2 regions of the Nocardia sp. NPDC057353 genome follow, and region 2 is predicted to be linked to the other one. Evidence: riboswitches for the same ligand, from Rfam matches in the RefSeq annotation. Region 2 holds a riboswitch; the other holds the start of a gene.

Region 1 (7,439 bases), on a different contig from region 2:
TCGAGCGGTCAACCCCGCGATCGGCCAGGAAACCACCGGCGATATTGCCGATCACCATCCCGACGCCGAAGAGCGCGAGCACCAGCGGCACCAGCGCGGAACCGAGCCCGGCCACGTCGGTGAGCGTGGTGGCCACGTAGGTGTACACCGCGAACATGCCGCCGAAGCCGATCGCCCCGACCGCCAGCGTGAGCAGCACCTGCGGCCTGCGCAGCGCGCCCAGCTCGGTGAGCGGGTTGGTGGTGACGATCCCGGTCAGCGGCGGAACGAAGCGCAGCAGCGCCGCGACGGTGGCGAGCCCGATCACCGCGACCACCACGAACGCCGAACGCCAGCCGAAGGCCTGGCCGAGCCAGGTGGCGGCGGGCACGCCGACCACATTGGCCACGCTGAGCCCCAGCATCACCGCCGCCACCGCCTTTGCCCGCTGCCCGGCGGGCGCCAGCGTCGCGGCGGCCAGCGAGGCGACGCCGAAGTAGGCGCCGTGCGGCAGCCCGGCGACGAAGCGCGCCGCGATCAGCGCGCCGTAGCTCGGCGCGAGCACCGTCGCCAGGTTGCCGACGGTGAACGCCACCATCAACCCGACCAGCAGCTTCTTCCGCGCCACCCGGGCGAAGGCGGCCGCGATCAGCGGCGCCCCGATCACGACGCCGAGCGCGTAGGCGGAGATCGCGTGCCCCGCGGTCGGCTCGGAGATCCGCAGCGCGCCCGCGATGTCGGGCAGCAGCCCCATGGCGACGAACTCGGTGGTCCCGATCCCGAACCCGCCGAGCGCCATGGCGAGCACGGCGGGCAGGTGCCAGCTGGTGCGCGGAGTCTCGACGGCGGTAGCGGTAGAAGTCACGCTTCCGTGCAACCCCGCGGTACCGCGGCGGGGTTCCCGATCCCGGGGTGAGATCGGCCACCCCCTCCGGGCCATGCGCGGATACGCGGAGACCCCCGCTCCGCAGTCGGCGGAACAGGGGTCTCGAAGCCGGGATCAGCGCAGCGCGCGCGCCAGGTTGGCGTCGAGCGCGCCGAGGAACTCCTCGGTGCTGAGGTAGCCCTGGTCGCCGCCGACCAGCGCCGCCAGGTCCTTGGTCATCTGCCCGCCCTCGACGGTCTTGATGACGACGTCCTCCAGCGTCTGCGCGAAGCCGATCACCTCGGGGGTGTTGTCCAGCTTGCCGCGGTGCTCCAGCCCACGGGTCCAGGCGAAGATCGACGCGATCGGGTTCGTCGAGGTCGGCTTGCCCTGCTGGTGCTGGCGGAAGTGCCTGGTCACGGTGCCGTGCGCGGCCTCGGCCTCACAGGTCTTGCCGTCCGGGGTGAGCAGCACCGAGGTCATCAGCCCGAGCGAGCCGAAGCCCTGCGCGACGGTGTCGGACTGCACGTCGCCGTCGTAGTTCTTGCAGGCCCAGACGTAGCCGCCCTCCCACTTCATGGAGGAGGCGACCATGTCGTCGATCAGCCGGTGCTCGTAGGTGAGCCCGGCGGCGTCGAACTGGCTCTTGAACTCGGCGTCGAACACCTCCTGGAAGGTGTCCTTGAACATGCCGTCGTAGGCCTTGAGGATGGTGTTCTTGGTCGACATGTAGACCGGGTAGTTCTGCTGCAGGCCGTAGTTGAACGAGGCCCGCGCGAAATCCTCGATGGACTTCTTGAAGTTGTACATGCCCATGACGACGCCGCCGTCCTCCGGCATCTTCACGACCTCGTGCACGATCGGCTCGCCGCCGTCCTCCGGGGTGAAGGTGAGGGTGACGGTGCCCGCCTCGAACACCTTGAAGTCGGTGGCGCGGTACTGGTCGCCGAAGGCGTGGCGGCCGATGATGATCGGCTTGGTCCAGCCCGGCACCAGCCGCGGGACGTTGGAGATGATGATCGGCGCGCGGAAGATCGTGCCGCCGAGGATGTTGCGGATGGTGCCGTTCGGCGACCGCCACATCTTCTTCAGCCCGAACTCCTCGACCCGCGCCTCGTCCGGCGTGATCGTGGCGCACTTGACACCGACGCCGTGCCGCTTGATCGCCTCGGCCGCGTCCACGGTGACCTGGTCGTCGGTCTTGTCGCGGTACTCGATGCCGAGGTCGTAGTACTCGAGGTTCACGTCGAGGTACGGGTGGATCAGCTTGTCCTTGATGAACTGCCAGATGATCCGCGTCATCTCGTCGCCGTCGAGCTCTACGACGGTGCCTTCAACCTTGATCTTGGACATGGATCTTCGTGTCCTCCTAGGGTGTGTGCCCTCATTGCACGGCCAGGCGAACACGCTTGTGAGCGGACCCCAGCTGTCCAACAGACAACGTCTATGTCCCGCTTGGTCGGCGAGACCCTGTGGTGCAAACAAGACAAGCGTACTGCTGCCCGACCTCGCATTGCACGGCGAGGGTCGCCCTTTCGGGGACCCCGGCTCGTTACCCGCGAGTAGGTCCGGCGTGACCGAGGACACGCCCCTTGCTCACGGTTCGAGCCTACGACGAGAGCCCGCCGGGGCGCAGCACCCACCCGCTCAGAGTCCACAGGAAGCAGCTGTGAGCGCATTCACAGCGGCTACCTGTGGATAACTCCGCACACGGGTTCGATCGGCAGACCTCGGTCCGGTTACGATGTCGAACAGGTCATGAGTGCCAGCGCCAAGCCCCGGCTCGCTGGCCGGCAACCCTCCAGCAGCGGCGGGGTGCTCCGGGTGACGACCCGGCTCCCGACGGCCGGGAGCAAGCGCGCTCTCCTGGAGGTAACACGTGACCGAGACGACCGACCCCACCGCGAACTGGTCCTTCGAGACCAAGCAGATCCACGCGGGTCAGGCCCCCGACGGCAGCACCAGCGCCCGCGCCCTGCCGATCTACCAGACCACCTCCTACACCTTCCGGGACACCGCGCACGCCGCGGCGCTCTTCGGCCTCGCCGAGCCGGGCAACATCTACACCCGGATCATGAACCCCACTCAGGACGTGGTGGAGCAGCGGATCGCGGCCCTCGAAGGCGGCGTCGCGGCGCTGGTCGTCGCCTCCGGGCAGGCCGCCGAGACCTTCGCCGTCCTGAACGTGGCGAACGCGGGCGACCACATCGTCTCCAGCCCGCACCTCTACGGCGGCACCTACAACCTCTTCCACTACACCCTGCCCAAGCTGGGCATCGCGGTCTCCTTCGTGGACGACCCGGACGACCTGGAGCAGTGGCGCGCCGCCGTCCGGCCGAACACCAAGGCCTGCTACGGCGAGACCATCGCCAACCCGAGCAGCGCCATCCTCGACCTGCCCGGCATCTCCGCCGTCGCGCACGCCGCGGGCGTCCCGCTGATCGTGGACAACACGGTCGCGACCCCCTACCTGCTGCGGCCGCTGGAGCACGGCGCCGACATCGTGGTGCACTCGGCCACCAAGTACCTGGGCGGCCACGGCGCCGCCATCGCGGGCGCGATCGTGGACGGCGGCACCTTCGACTGGCGCGGGAAGACCGAATCCGGCGAGGACCGCTTCCCCGGCTTCACCACTCCCGACCCCAGCTACCACGGCGCGATCTTCGCCGACCTGGGCGCGCCCGCCTTCGCGCTCAAGGCGCGGGTGCAGCTGCTGCGCGACCTCGGCTCCGCCGTCTCGCCGTTCAACGCCTTCCTGATCAGCCAGGGCATCGAGACGCTGAGCCTGCGCATGGAGCGGCACGTGCAGAACGCGCAGGCGGTCGCCGAGTTCCTCGCCACGCACCCGGCGGTCACCTCGGTCGCCTACGCCGGGCTGCCCACCTCGCCCTGGTACGAGCGCGCGCAGCAGCTCACGCCGAAGGGCGCGGGCGCGGTGATCGCCTTCGAGCTGAAGGGCGGCGTCGAGGCGGGCAAGAAGTTCGTCGACGCGCTGACGCTGCACAGCCACGTCGCCAATATCGGCGACGTGCGCTCGCTGGTGATCCACCCGGCCTCCACCACGCACTCCCAGCTCACCCCCGACGAGCAGGCGAGCTCCGGCGTCACGCCGGGGCTGGTCCGGCTGGCCGTCGGCATCGAGGGGCTGCAGGACATCCTGGCCGACCTGCGCGCGGGCTTCGACGCGGCGTCGTGACCGTGGGCATCGAACCGGGCACCGCCCTGCTACCGCCGCCGGACGGGACGTCCGGCGTGCTCGCGGTCGGCGACGTCAAACTGGAGAACGGCGCCGTCGTCCCCGATGTGCGGCTGGCCGTGCAGCGCTGGGGCGAGCTCTCCCCCGCCATGGACAACGTGATCCTGGTCGAGCACGCGCTCACCGGCGACGCGCACGTCGCGAGCGCCCCCGACAACCCGGCGCCCGGCTGGTGGGAAGGCATGGTCGGGCCCGGCGCCCCGCTGGACACCGACGAGTGGTGCGTGATCGCCACCAACGTGCTCGGCGGCTGCAAGGGCAGCACCGGCCCCGCCGCCCCCGCTCCGGACGGCAAGCCCTGGGGCAGCCGCTTCCCCGACATCTCCATCCGTGACCAGGTGAGCGCCGAGATCGCGCTCGCCGACCTGCTCGGCATCGAGCGGCTGGCCGCCGCGGTCGGCGGCTCCATGGGCGGCATGCGGGTGCTGGAGTGGATGGTCGGCCACCCCGAGCGGGTGGCCGCGGCGCTGGTCCTCGCCGTCGGCGCGCGCGCCACCGCCGACCAGATCGGCACCCAGACCACCCAGATCGCCGCCATCGTCGGCGACCCGGCCTGGCAGGGCGGCGACTACCACGGCACCGGCAGCGCCCCGGTCACCGGCCTCGCCGTCGCCCGCCGGGTGGCGCACCTCAGCTACCGCACCGAGGCCGAGCTCGACCACCGCTTCGAGAACCTGCCGCAGGCGGGCGAGGACCCGTGGGACGGCGGCCGGTACGCGGTGCAGAGCTACCTGGAGCACCAGGCCGAGAAGCTGGTCGCCCGGTTCGACGCCGCCACCTACGTGCTGCTCTCCGAGGCCATGAACCGGCACGACGTCGGCCGCGGCCGCGGCGGGGTCGCGGCGGCGCTGGGGTCGACTCCGGTGCCGTGCGTGGTCGCCGGGGTCGACTCGGACCGGCTCTACCCGCTGCGCACCCAGCGCGAACTCGCCGAGCTGCTGCCCGGCTGCGCGGAACTGGACGTCATCCACTCCAGGGACGGCCACGACGGCTTCCTCACCGAGGCCGACCAGATCGCCGCGCTGCTGGCCCGCACCGCGGCGCTGGCCAGGGCGAACCGCTAACCGACGCCGAGGGTGTTGATCGTGGCGGCGAGGAAGACGATGGTGCTGCCGAGCAGGCTCAGCGCCGCCACGTCGAACGGCTTGCCGCGCACCGCGAGCAGCCCCACCCGCACCGTCGGCAGGCACAGCCGGAACACCGCGGCCAGCAGCGCCGCGCTGCCGAAGATGAAGGCGCCGCGGCGCCAGCGATCGGAGGCGACGAAGACGATCGCCACCAGCACGACCAGCACCACGATCACCATCGGCAGGTGACAGCGCAGGAACTGCGCGCCCCAGCTGCCGCCTCCGGATTCGCGCCGCGCCACGGTCGGGTCTGTCACGCCTGCGATTGTGGCAGACCGGGCTGGTGCAGCCCGAATCGCACGCCCTGGTCGTCTCGGCAGAAGGCGAAGCGGCCGAAGCCCTCCGTCTCCGGGCCGGGGTCGTCGGCCTCGCCGCCGAGGTCGCGGACCCTTCGCGTCGCGGCCTCGATGTCGTCGACGCGGAAGAAGATGCCGATCCAGCGGTCCTCGTCGCCGTCGTGGACGCCGCCGCGGACGCCGCCCGTTTCCAGCCAGGCCGGGCCGCCGGGTTTCGTCTCGTGGGACTTCCAGCCGAGGAGTTGTTCGTAGAAGGTGCGGGCGCGGGTGGCGTCCGGGACGCCGATCTCGAAGAAGCTCGGTTCACCGGTCATGGTCGGTTCCCTCCGTTTCGGTGGTTCGCCCCGACCCTAGGTTCGCGGAGGTGCTCCGGTCTTGAAGGAATGTTCGCGCGTGGCGCCGACCGCAGCCCCGGCCGGGGGGCGGTTCGGCTCGTGGCCGCCGCGGCGACGCGATCTCAGCCCTGACCAGCGGCCCATGCGCTCGGCGGGCGGCCGGCGAACTCGCGGAAGTCGCGGGTGAAATGTGCCTGGTCGGCGTAGCCGCAGGCGAGCGCGACGGCGCTGAGCGGCCGCGGGTCCGGCGCGCGGAGCAGCGCGGCGGCGCGCTCGAAACGGATCACCCTGGCCGCCGCCTTCGGCGTGAGCCCGACCTGGGCCCGGAAGCGGCGCGCCAGTCGGGCCCTGCTCCAGCCGATCTCGGCCAGGATCGCGCCGATCCCCGCCGTCCCCCCGGTCCGCCGCAGCGTGCGCCAGGCGTACGCGACCTCGGGATCCGGCTCCGGTCCGCCCACCGCGGCCCGCCCGAACAGCGCGTCGAGCAGCGCGAACCTGCTCGCCGGATCCCCCTGCGCCGCCAGCCTTTCCGGCAGTTCCCGGCCGGCCCGGCCTAACAGATCGGGCAGTCCGACCGCCCGATCGGCCAGCTCGGACACATCCCCCGCCACCCGATACAACCCGAGCGGCGGCAACCGCACCTGCACACAGTGCTGCACCCCCGCGTGCTCGGTTCGCGTCGGCCCCAGGCTCGGCCCCGCCGCGAATGCCCGCAGGCTCCGCGCCACCCCCGGCTCCGCCACATCGGTCACCACCAGCGGATCCGCGAACTCCACCACCAGCACCACCCCGGCATTCGCCGGCTCATACCGCACCACCGGCCCACCGACCCGCTCCCGGAACTCGGCATACTCGCCGACCAGCCCGGCCAGCGCCGCGTGCGGCTGCGCGGTGACCACCTCCCAGGAGTTCATACTCCCCATCCTGCGCCCACCGCAGGACGAAGGTGGGTCGGTCCGGCGGAGACACCCTGCCGCGATCTGGGAGTATCTCCCGTTGTGTTCCATCTGATGTTCCACGAGCCGTGCATTCCGCCGAACACCGGCAATGCGATCCGCCTGGTCGCGGGGACCGGGTGTGAGCTGCATCTGATCGAGCCGCTGGGGTTCGACCTGTCGGAGGCGAAGCTGCGCAGGGCGGGGTTGGACTACCACGATCTGGCGGCGGTGCGGGTGCACGCGGATCTGGAGACGGCGTTCGAGGTGGTGCGGCCGGAGCGGGTGTGGGCGTTCAGTACGCAGGGGGAGGTGCGGTATACGGATGTCGCGTATCAGCCGGGGGATGTGCTGCTGTTCGGGACCGAGCCGACGGGGTTGCCGGAGGAGGTGCTCGCGGATCCGCGGGTGACGGCGCGGGTGCGGATTCCGCTGGTGCCGGGGCGGCGGTCGATGAATCTGTCGAACGCGGCGGCGGTGACGGTGTACGAGGCGTGGCGGCAGCAGGGGTTTTCCGGCGGGGTCTAGCGATCTCGAAGCGCCTGTGGCGTGCGGGTCGTGCCCCCTACGGCTGTTGGGGGTGATCGTCGCGCGGACGGTCGGCATCGGGGGTGTCCCGGGTGGGGTTCGAAGCGGGTTCGTCCGA
Region 2 (7,439 bases):
GACCAGGCGCCGGATCCTGGACGCCGTGGCGCAGCGGCTGCGCGAGGCACCGGCCGAGCCGGTGAGCCTGGACCGGGTGGCCAAGCTCGCCGCGGTCTCCAGGACCACGATCTACGCCGACTTCGGCTCCCGCGCCGGGCTCTTCGACGCCTTCGTGCGCGACCTCTGGGAGCGCACCGGGCTCGGCGAGCTGAGCGCCGCCGTCACCGACGTCGAGCCGCGCGCACACCTGCGCGCCGCGATCGCCGCCGCCTCCCGGATGAAGAGCCGCGACCTGGAGATCTACCGGGTGCTGCACGCCATGGACCGGCTCGACCCCGCCTCGGCCGGAGATGCCGTGCGGCACATGGAGGATGACCGCCGCGCAGGCGTCGAGCACCTGGCGAAACGGCTGGCCGATGGCGGCGTGCTGCGCGCGGATGTCAGCGCCGAATGGGCCGCCGACGTGCTGTGGGCGCTCACCGGCTTCGACGCCCTCGACCACCTGCTCACCGGCCGCGGCCTCGATGTCGAGGCCGCGATCGAGCGCATCACCACCACCGCCGAACGCGCGCTCTGCCGTCCGGCCGACGCACAGGAGCCCCGGCGATGACCGACCCGACGCACCCCCGCTTCCCGCGCTCGGCGCGCTACCACCCGGACTGGCTGCGCGCCGCGGTGAGCGGCGGCGCCAACCCGCTGTGGCTCACCGAGTGGCTCGCCGAGGCGGTCGAGCTGCGGCCCGGCATGCGGGTGCTCGACCTGGGCTGCGGCCGCGGCGCCTCGTCGGTGTTCCTGCACACCGAGTTCGGCGTCGAGGTGTGGGCGGTCGACCTGTGGTTCGACGCGGCCGAGCGGACGCGGCGCTTCCGGGACGCGGGCGTCGCCGACGCGGTCTACGCGCTGCACGCCGACGCCCGCGCGCTGCCCTTCGCCCCCGGCTTCTTCGACGCCGTGCTCAGCATCGACTCCTTCGTCTACTACGGCACCGACGACCTGTACGCCCAGTACCTGACCCGCTTCCTGCGCCCCGGCGGCCAGCTCGGCATCGCGGGCGCCGGACTCACCGCCGACCCGGGGTGGCCGGTCCCCGACCACCTCGCCGCCTGGTGGGAGCCCGCGCTGGCCTGCCTGCACACGCCGGAGTGGTGGCACGCGCACTGGGAGCGCAGTGGCCTGCTCGAGGCCGAGCTGGCCGACGCCATGCCGGAGGGCTGGCAGCGCTGGCTGGACTGGCAGTACGCGGTGAACCCGGAGAACGCCGTCGAGATCGCCGCCCTCGAGGCCGACCGCGGCGCCCACCTCGGCTACGTGCGCGCGGTCGCTCGTCGCCGCACCGACGTCGAACCGGACCCGCCCATCACCGCCGTCCCCGCGGAATACACGCGGCACCCGCTGCTGCGCGACCCCGCAGTCGGCACGCCGCTCGACCTCGCGCCCGGCGCGCTGCCGAACCCAGCGCCCGGCGCACCGCGCAACCCCGCGCCCGGCGCGCTGCCCGACCCCGCGCCCGGCACCGGGTAACCCCGCTCCTCTATGGTCGATGCAGGCGGGCGCCCGGCACGAAGTGCCCGCGGCAACGTGGCGACAGGAGTGGCGCACATGGCAGACCTCAAGCTCGGGTACAAGGCCTCGGCGGAGCAGTTCGGACCGCGGGAACTGGTGGAGATCGCCGTCCTCGCCGAGGAGCACGGCCTCGACAGCGCGACCGTCAGCGATCACTTCCAGCCCTGGCGGCACAAGGGCGGCCACGCCCCCTTCTCGCTGGCCTGGATGGCCGCGGTCGGCGAACGCACCAAGCGGATCCAGCTCGGCACCTCGGTGCTCACCCCCACCTTCCGCTACAACCCCGCGGTGATCGCCCAGGCCTTCGCCACCATGGGCGTGCTCTACCCGGGCCGGGTCATGCTCGGCGTCGGCACCGGCGAGGCGCTGAACGAGATCGCCACCGGCTACAAGGGCGAGTGGCCCGAGTTCAAGGAGCGCTTCGCCCGCCTGCGCGAGTCGGTCGCGCTCATGCGCGCGCTCTGGACCGGTGACCGGGTCGACTACGACGGCGAGTACTACCACACCGTCGGCGCCTCCATCTACGACGTCCCCGAGGGCGGCATCCCCGTCTACATCGCCGCGGGCGGCCCGGTCGTGGCCAGGTACGCGGGCCGCGCGGGCGACGGGTTCATCTGCACCTCGGGCAAGGGCATGGAGCTCTACACCGACAAGCTGCTGCCCGCCGTCGCCGAGGGCGCGGCCAAGGCCGAGCGCGACCTCGACCCCATCGACAAGATGATCGAGATCAAGATCTCCTACGACACCGATCCCGAACTGGCGCTGGAGAACACCCGCTTCTGGGCCCCGCTCTCGCTCACCCCCGAGCAGAAGCACTCCATCACCGACCCGATCGAGATGGAGGCCGCCGCCGACGCGCTGCCGATCGAGCAGATCGCCAAGCGCTGGATCGTGGCCAGCGACCCCGACGAGGCCGTCGAGCAGATCAAGCCCTACCTCGACGCGGGCCTGAACCACCTGGTCTTCCACGCCCCCGGCCACGACCAGCGCCGCTTCCTCGACCTCTTCCAGCGCGACCTCGCGCCGCGGCTGCGCAAGCTGGGCTAGGAATCCAGCTCCAGCCGGTCCATCGTCGCCGCGAGTTCGGTGAGCGCGGCGACGATCTCGGCGAACCGCTCGGCACCGAGCTCAGCGGCGAGCCGGTGCGCCACCTGCGCGTGCTGCGGGTCGATCCGGCGCACCGCCGCCAGGCCTTCGTCGGTGACGGCGACCAGTTTGGCGCGGCGGTGCGCCGGGTTCTCCCGGTACTCGGCGAGCCCCTTCTCGACCAGCAGGTCGGCGATGCGCTGCACGCTCTGCCTGGTGATCCCCATGGCCCTGGCGATGCCCGCGACGGGGAGCGGTTCGCGCAGCACCGCGCCGAGCACCTGCCACCAGGCGGCGGTGAGCCCGGCGGGGGCGGCGAGCTTCTCGGCGACCGCGAGGAAGCGGCCGTTCAGCGCGAACGAGGTGATGGCGGCGGTGCTGAAGAGTTCCTGCTCGGTCACGCGCCGTGCTCCGCGAGCACCGCGTACGCGCTCGGGTCGCGCTCGGCGAAGAGCCGGAACCAGGCGTCCAGCACCTGCGGCTCGTAGACGTCGAGCACCGCGAAGAGCTGGTGCGCGAAGTGGAAGGGCGCCAGCGAGGTCGCGGTGACGACATTGCCGTCGGTGACCGCCGGCTCGTCGCGGTAGCGCGCGGCGCCCGCGTAGCCGCTGGACGCCAGGTAGCCGGGGTCGTTGCTGGTGTGCGCCCTGGTATCGAGCAGCCCGGCCTTGGCGAGCCCGAAGGTAGCGCCGCAGATGGCCGCGACCGGCCGCCCGGCGTCGAGGAACCCGCGGGCCAGCTCGGCGAAGGCCGCCAACTCGTCGCCCTGATCCCAGAGCGCGGCCCCGGGCAGGATGAGCGCGGCCGCCCGGTCGAGGTCGACCGCGCTCAGATCGACGTCGGGCAGGATGCGCATGCCGCCGCCGGTGGTCACCGGCTCGGTGCCGCGACCGACCGTGCGCACCACGAGCGAGCCGGGTTCGCGCTGCAGCTCGGGGTTGTTGAGGTACGCGATGGCGGCCCCGACCTCCCAGTCGGCCAGGGTGTCGTAGACCGCCGTGTACACGATGCGAGGTTCCGAAGTCATGACAGCATCCTGTCAAACATGACAGGATGCTGTCAATAGCTCAGCCGAGCGCGTGGTCCAGGTCCGCGATCAGGTCCTCGACATCCTCCAGGCCGACCGAGATGCGAACGACGCCGTCGGTGAGCCCGATCCCGGCCCGCCCCTCCGCGCCCATGGCCCGGTGCGTGGTGGTGGCCGGGTGCGTGATCAGCGTCTTGGCGTCGCCGAGGTTGTTCGAGATGTCGATGACGCGCAGCCGGTTCAGCACCTCGAAGGCGCGCTTCTTGCCCTCGCCGTCGGGGGCGGCCAACTCGAAGGTAACCACCGTGCCGCCGCCGCTCATCTGGGTGGTGGCCAGCTCGTGCTGCGGGTGCGACTCCAGGAAGGGGTAGCGCACCCAGCCCACCGCCGGGTGGCCCTCCAGGAAGCGGGCGACCTCGAGCGCCGCCGCGGTGGAGTGCCGAACGCGCAGCGGCATGGTCTCCAACCCCTTGAGCAGAGTCCAGGCGTTGAACGGGCTGAGCGCGGGGCCGGTGTGCCGCATGAGCGTCTTCACCGGGCCGTCGATGTACTCGCGCTCGCCCAGGATGGCGCCGCCGAGCACCCGGCCCTGGCCGTCGATGTGCTTGGTGCCGGAGTAGACCACCACGTCGGCGCCGAGCTCCAGGCTGCGCTGCAGCAGCGGGGTGGCGAAGACATTGTCCAGCACCACCTTCGCGCCCGCGGCGTGCGCGAGCTCGCTGACCCGCCGCACGTCCACCAGGTTCTGCATGGGGTTGGCCGGGGTCTCGAAGAAGACCGCCTGGGTCGGCACCGAGAGCGCCTGCTCCCACTGGTCCAGGTCCTCACCGTCGACGAAGACCGTCTGCACGCCCCAGCGCGGCAGGATCTCGTTCGCCACCACGAAGCAGGAGCCGAAGAGGCTGCGCGCGGCGACCAGCCGGTCACCGGCCTTCAGCAGCGCGCCGAGCGCGGTGAAGACCGCCGCCATGCCGCTGGCGGTGGCGAAGCACGCCTCGGCGCCGTCGATCAGCCGCATCCGCTCCTCGAAGACGGCGACCGTCGGGTTGCCGTAGCGGGAGTAGACGAAGTGCTCGACATCGCCGGTGAAGGCGGCCTCGGCCGCCTCGGCGCTCTCGTAGACGAAGCCCGAGGTGAGGTAGAGCGCCTCGGAGGTCTCCTCGAAGCCGGAGCGGCGCAGCCCGCCGCGCACGCCGAGCGTGGCCGGGCCGACGTTCTCCGGCAGCGGCCGGTCGAAGGCGCCGCCGGTGATCACGACTGCCGCCAGGGCAGGCCGTCGGCGCGCCAACCGGCGGAGCCGCGGTGGCCCGCGCCGTCGATCGGGCCCTCGAAGCCGTCGATCACGTTGTAGGAGGGGGCGATTCCGGCGCCGGTCGCCAGCCCGGCGGCGTTCGCCGAGCGCTGGCCGGAGCGACACAGGAACACCACCGGCGCCTCCGGGTCACGCCCGTCGAGCGCGCGCTGCAGCTGCTCCAGGAAGGCCGGGTTGGGCGAGCCGGTGCCGTCCACCCACTCGATCAGCGCGGTCGGGCGCTCCAGCTCGGTGGTGTCCGGCACGCCGACGAAGCGCCACTCGGCCTCGGTGCGCACGTCGACCAGCACGGCGGACGGATTGTCGCGCAACAGCTCCCACGCCTGCTTGGGGGTGATGTCACCGGCATAACTCATGTCGAACCTCCTGTGAATCCACGCTTGCCGCATGGGAACGCCGCATACGGCCAGGTCGTCACCCGGAGCACCCCGCCGCGGAGGAGGGTTGCCGACCAGCCGAGCCGGGGCTTGACGCTGGTTCTCATGACCTTGCGAACCGAGATTGCCCCGGCGCGGCGGCCGCTGTCAACACGAGTTTCCCCGCGTCCGGGCGCGTCATCCGCAGACCAGCCAGCGGTCGCCGTCCCTGGTCAGGGTCCAGGTCGCGGTGGCCTCCCTGCCGTTCACCCGGGTGGTCACCGTGATCCGGCCACGGTCGCCCTCGACCACCGGGTTCGCCAGTGCCCCGACCTCGATCTCGGTGCGCGTCTCCGGCCCGCCGAGCTGCTCGGCCAGCGGCGAGGCGGCCTCGTCGAAGCCATCGCAGGCGGTGCCGGGCGGGGGGACCGCGTCGGTGCGGCCGCGGGCATCCGCGTAGTTGCGCACCGCGGCCGACATCTTGTCCGCCTCTGTGACATTTTTCTCAACCGGCGACAGCACCCCGGCGAGCACGATCCCCACCAGGACCAGCACCGCGACCACCCCGGCCGCCACGAACGGGACGATCGAGCGGACTTCCGGCTCCGGATCGTTGGGCTGCTGCTCGCTCATCCCTCGATGATCACCGATGACCTGGGCCGTCGGCGCACCGGCCCCGGCAGGATACGCGCTGCCCACCCGGGTCGCGGCCCGCGTGGAGCAGGGCCGATAGAATGGGAGCTTGCGACTCGTGCCGGAGCCGCCTTCCGATGCTCCGGAGAGAATCGGAGCGCGGTCCCGTACCGATCTCAGGTTAGCCTGGGCTAAGTAGACGCCAGATGAACGTATCGACCGAAGGTGCGCGTGAACATGACCGAACAGAGTGAGGCGGCTCGGCCGCTCCGCATTGCGATCGTGGGTGCAGGCCCGGCCGGGATCTATGCCGCCGACGCGCTGATGAAGTCCGACGCGGACGTCTCCATCGATCTCTACGAGCGGATGCCCGCGCCGTTCGGGCTGATCCGCTACGGCGTCGCGCCCGACCACCCGCGCATCAAGGGCATCATCACCGCGCTGCACAAGGTGCTGGACAAGGAGCAGGTGCGGCTGCTCGGCAATATCGACTACGGCACCGACATCACCCTGGACGACCTGCGCCGCTTCTACGACGCCGTCATCTTCTCCACCGGCGCCAACGCCGACCGCGCGCTCACCATCCCCGGCATCGACCTGGACGGCTCCTACGGCGCCGCCGACTTCGTCTCCTGGTACGACGGCCACCCCGATGTCCCGCGCACCTGGCCGCTGGAGGCCGAGAAGGTCGCGGTGCTCGGCGTCGGCAACGTCGCGCTGGACATCGCCCGCGTGCTCGCCAAGACCGGCGACGAGCTGCTGCCGACCGAGATCCCGCCGAACGTCTACGAGGGGCTCAAGCAGAACAAGGCCGTCGAGGTGCACGTCTTCGGCCGCCGCGGCCCCGCGCAGGCCAAGTTCACCCCGCTGGAGCTGCGCGAGCTTGACCACTCGCCGACCATCGAGGTCATCGTCGACCCCGAGGACATCGACTACGACGAGGGCTCCGAGGCCGCGCGCCGCCACTCCAAGCAGGTCGACATGGTCGCCAACACGCTCGAGCAGTGGGCCATCCGCGACCAGGGCAACCGGCCGCACAAGCTCTTCCTGCACTTCTTCGAGGCGCCGACCGAGGTGGTCGGCGACGCCGACGGCAAGGTCGTCGGGCTGCGCACCGAGCGCACCCAGCTGGACGGCACCGGCAACGTCAAGGGCACCGGCGAGTACCGCGACTGGGAGGTGCAGGCCGTGTACCGCGCGGTGGGGTACCTGTCGCAGAACATCACCCAGCTGCCCTTCGACGACCAGGCGGGCACCGTGCCGAACGAGGCGGGCCGCGTCCTGATCGACGAGAACGCCGACGGCAAGGCCCGCTACCTGCCCGGCACCTACGTGACCGGCTGGATCAAGCGCGGCCCGGTCGGGCTGATCGGCCACACCAAGGGCGATGCCAACGAGACCGTCGCCTGCCTGCTGGACGACAGCAAGGACTTCCCGCGCGCCGAGAACCCCCACCCCGAGGCCGTGATCGAGTTCCTCG

Evidence for each region. Region 2 has a riboswitch for S-adenosylmethionine ahead of ACFUUZ_RS16610 (rhodanese-like domain-containing protein). Riboswitches for the same ligand answer to the same signal wherever they lie in the genome.
Region 1: another riboswitch for S-adenosylmethionine. It lies ahead of ACFUUZ_RS23675 (bifunctional o-acetylhomoserine/o-acetylserine sulfhydrylase); the one in region 2 lies ahead of ACFUUZ_RS16610 (rhodanese-like domain-containing protein).

Annotation. Positions count from the first base shown of each region.
Region 1 is NZ_JBHVAK010000051.1:18,365-25,803, reverse strand. It holds gene ACFUUZ_RS23685 (MFS transporter) at 1-844, opposite strand, end outside; gene ACFUUZ_RS23680 (NADP-dependent isocitrate dehydrogenase) at 980-2,197, opposite strand; SAM riboswitch class IV at 2,599-2,709, shown strand; gene ACFUUZ_RS23675 (bifunctional o-acetylhomoserine/o-acetylserine sulfhydrylase) at 2,724-4,040, shown strand; gene ACFUUZ_RS23670 (homoserine O-acetyltransferase) at 4,037-5,164, shown strand; gene ACFUUZ_RS23665 (DUF3017 domain-containing protein) at 5,161-5,406, opposite strand; gene ACFUUZ_RS23660 (VOC family protein) at 5,481-5,837, opposite strand; gene ACFUUZ_RS23655 (helix-turn-helix domain-containing protein) at 5,981-6,772, opposite strand; gene ACFUUZ_RS23650 (tRNA (cytidine(34)-2'-O)-methyltransferase) at 6,857-7,321, shown strand; gene ACFUUZ_RS23645 (DUF4349 domain-containing protein) at 7,359-7,439, opposite strand, start outside.
Region 2 is NZ_JBHVAK010000028.1:15,778-23,216, forward strand. It holds gene ACFUUZ_RS16580 (TetR/AcrR family transcriptional regulator) at 1-592, shown strand, start outside; gene ACFUUZ_RS16585 (SAM-dependent methyltransferase) at 589-1,503, shown strand; gene fgd (glucose-6-phosphate dehydrogenase (coenzyme-F420)) at 1,582-2,592, shown strand; gene ACFUUZ_RS16595 (MarR family winged helix-turn-helix transcriptional regulator) at 2,589-3,032, opposite strand; gene ACFUUZ_RS16600 (DJ-1/PfpI family protein) at 3,029-3,658, opposite strand; gene ACFUUZ_RS16605 (O-succinylhomoserine sulfhydrylase) at 3,699-4,913, opposite strand; gene ACFUUZ_RS16610 (rhodanese-like domain-containing protein) at 4,910-5,326, opposite strand; SAM riboswitch class IV at 5,342-5,458, opposite strand; gene ACFUUZ_RS16615 (hypothetical protein) at 5,525-5,959, opposite strand; gene ACFUUZ_RS16620 (FAD-dependent oxidoreductase) at 6,197-7,439, shown strand, end outside.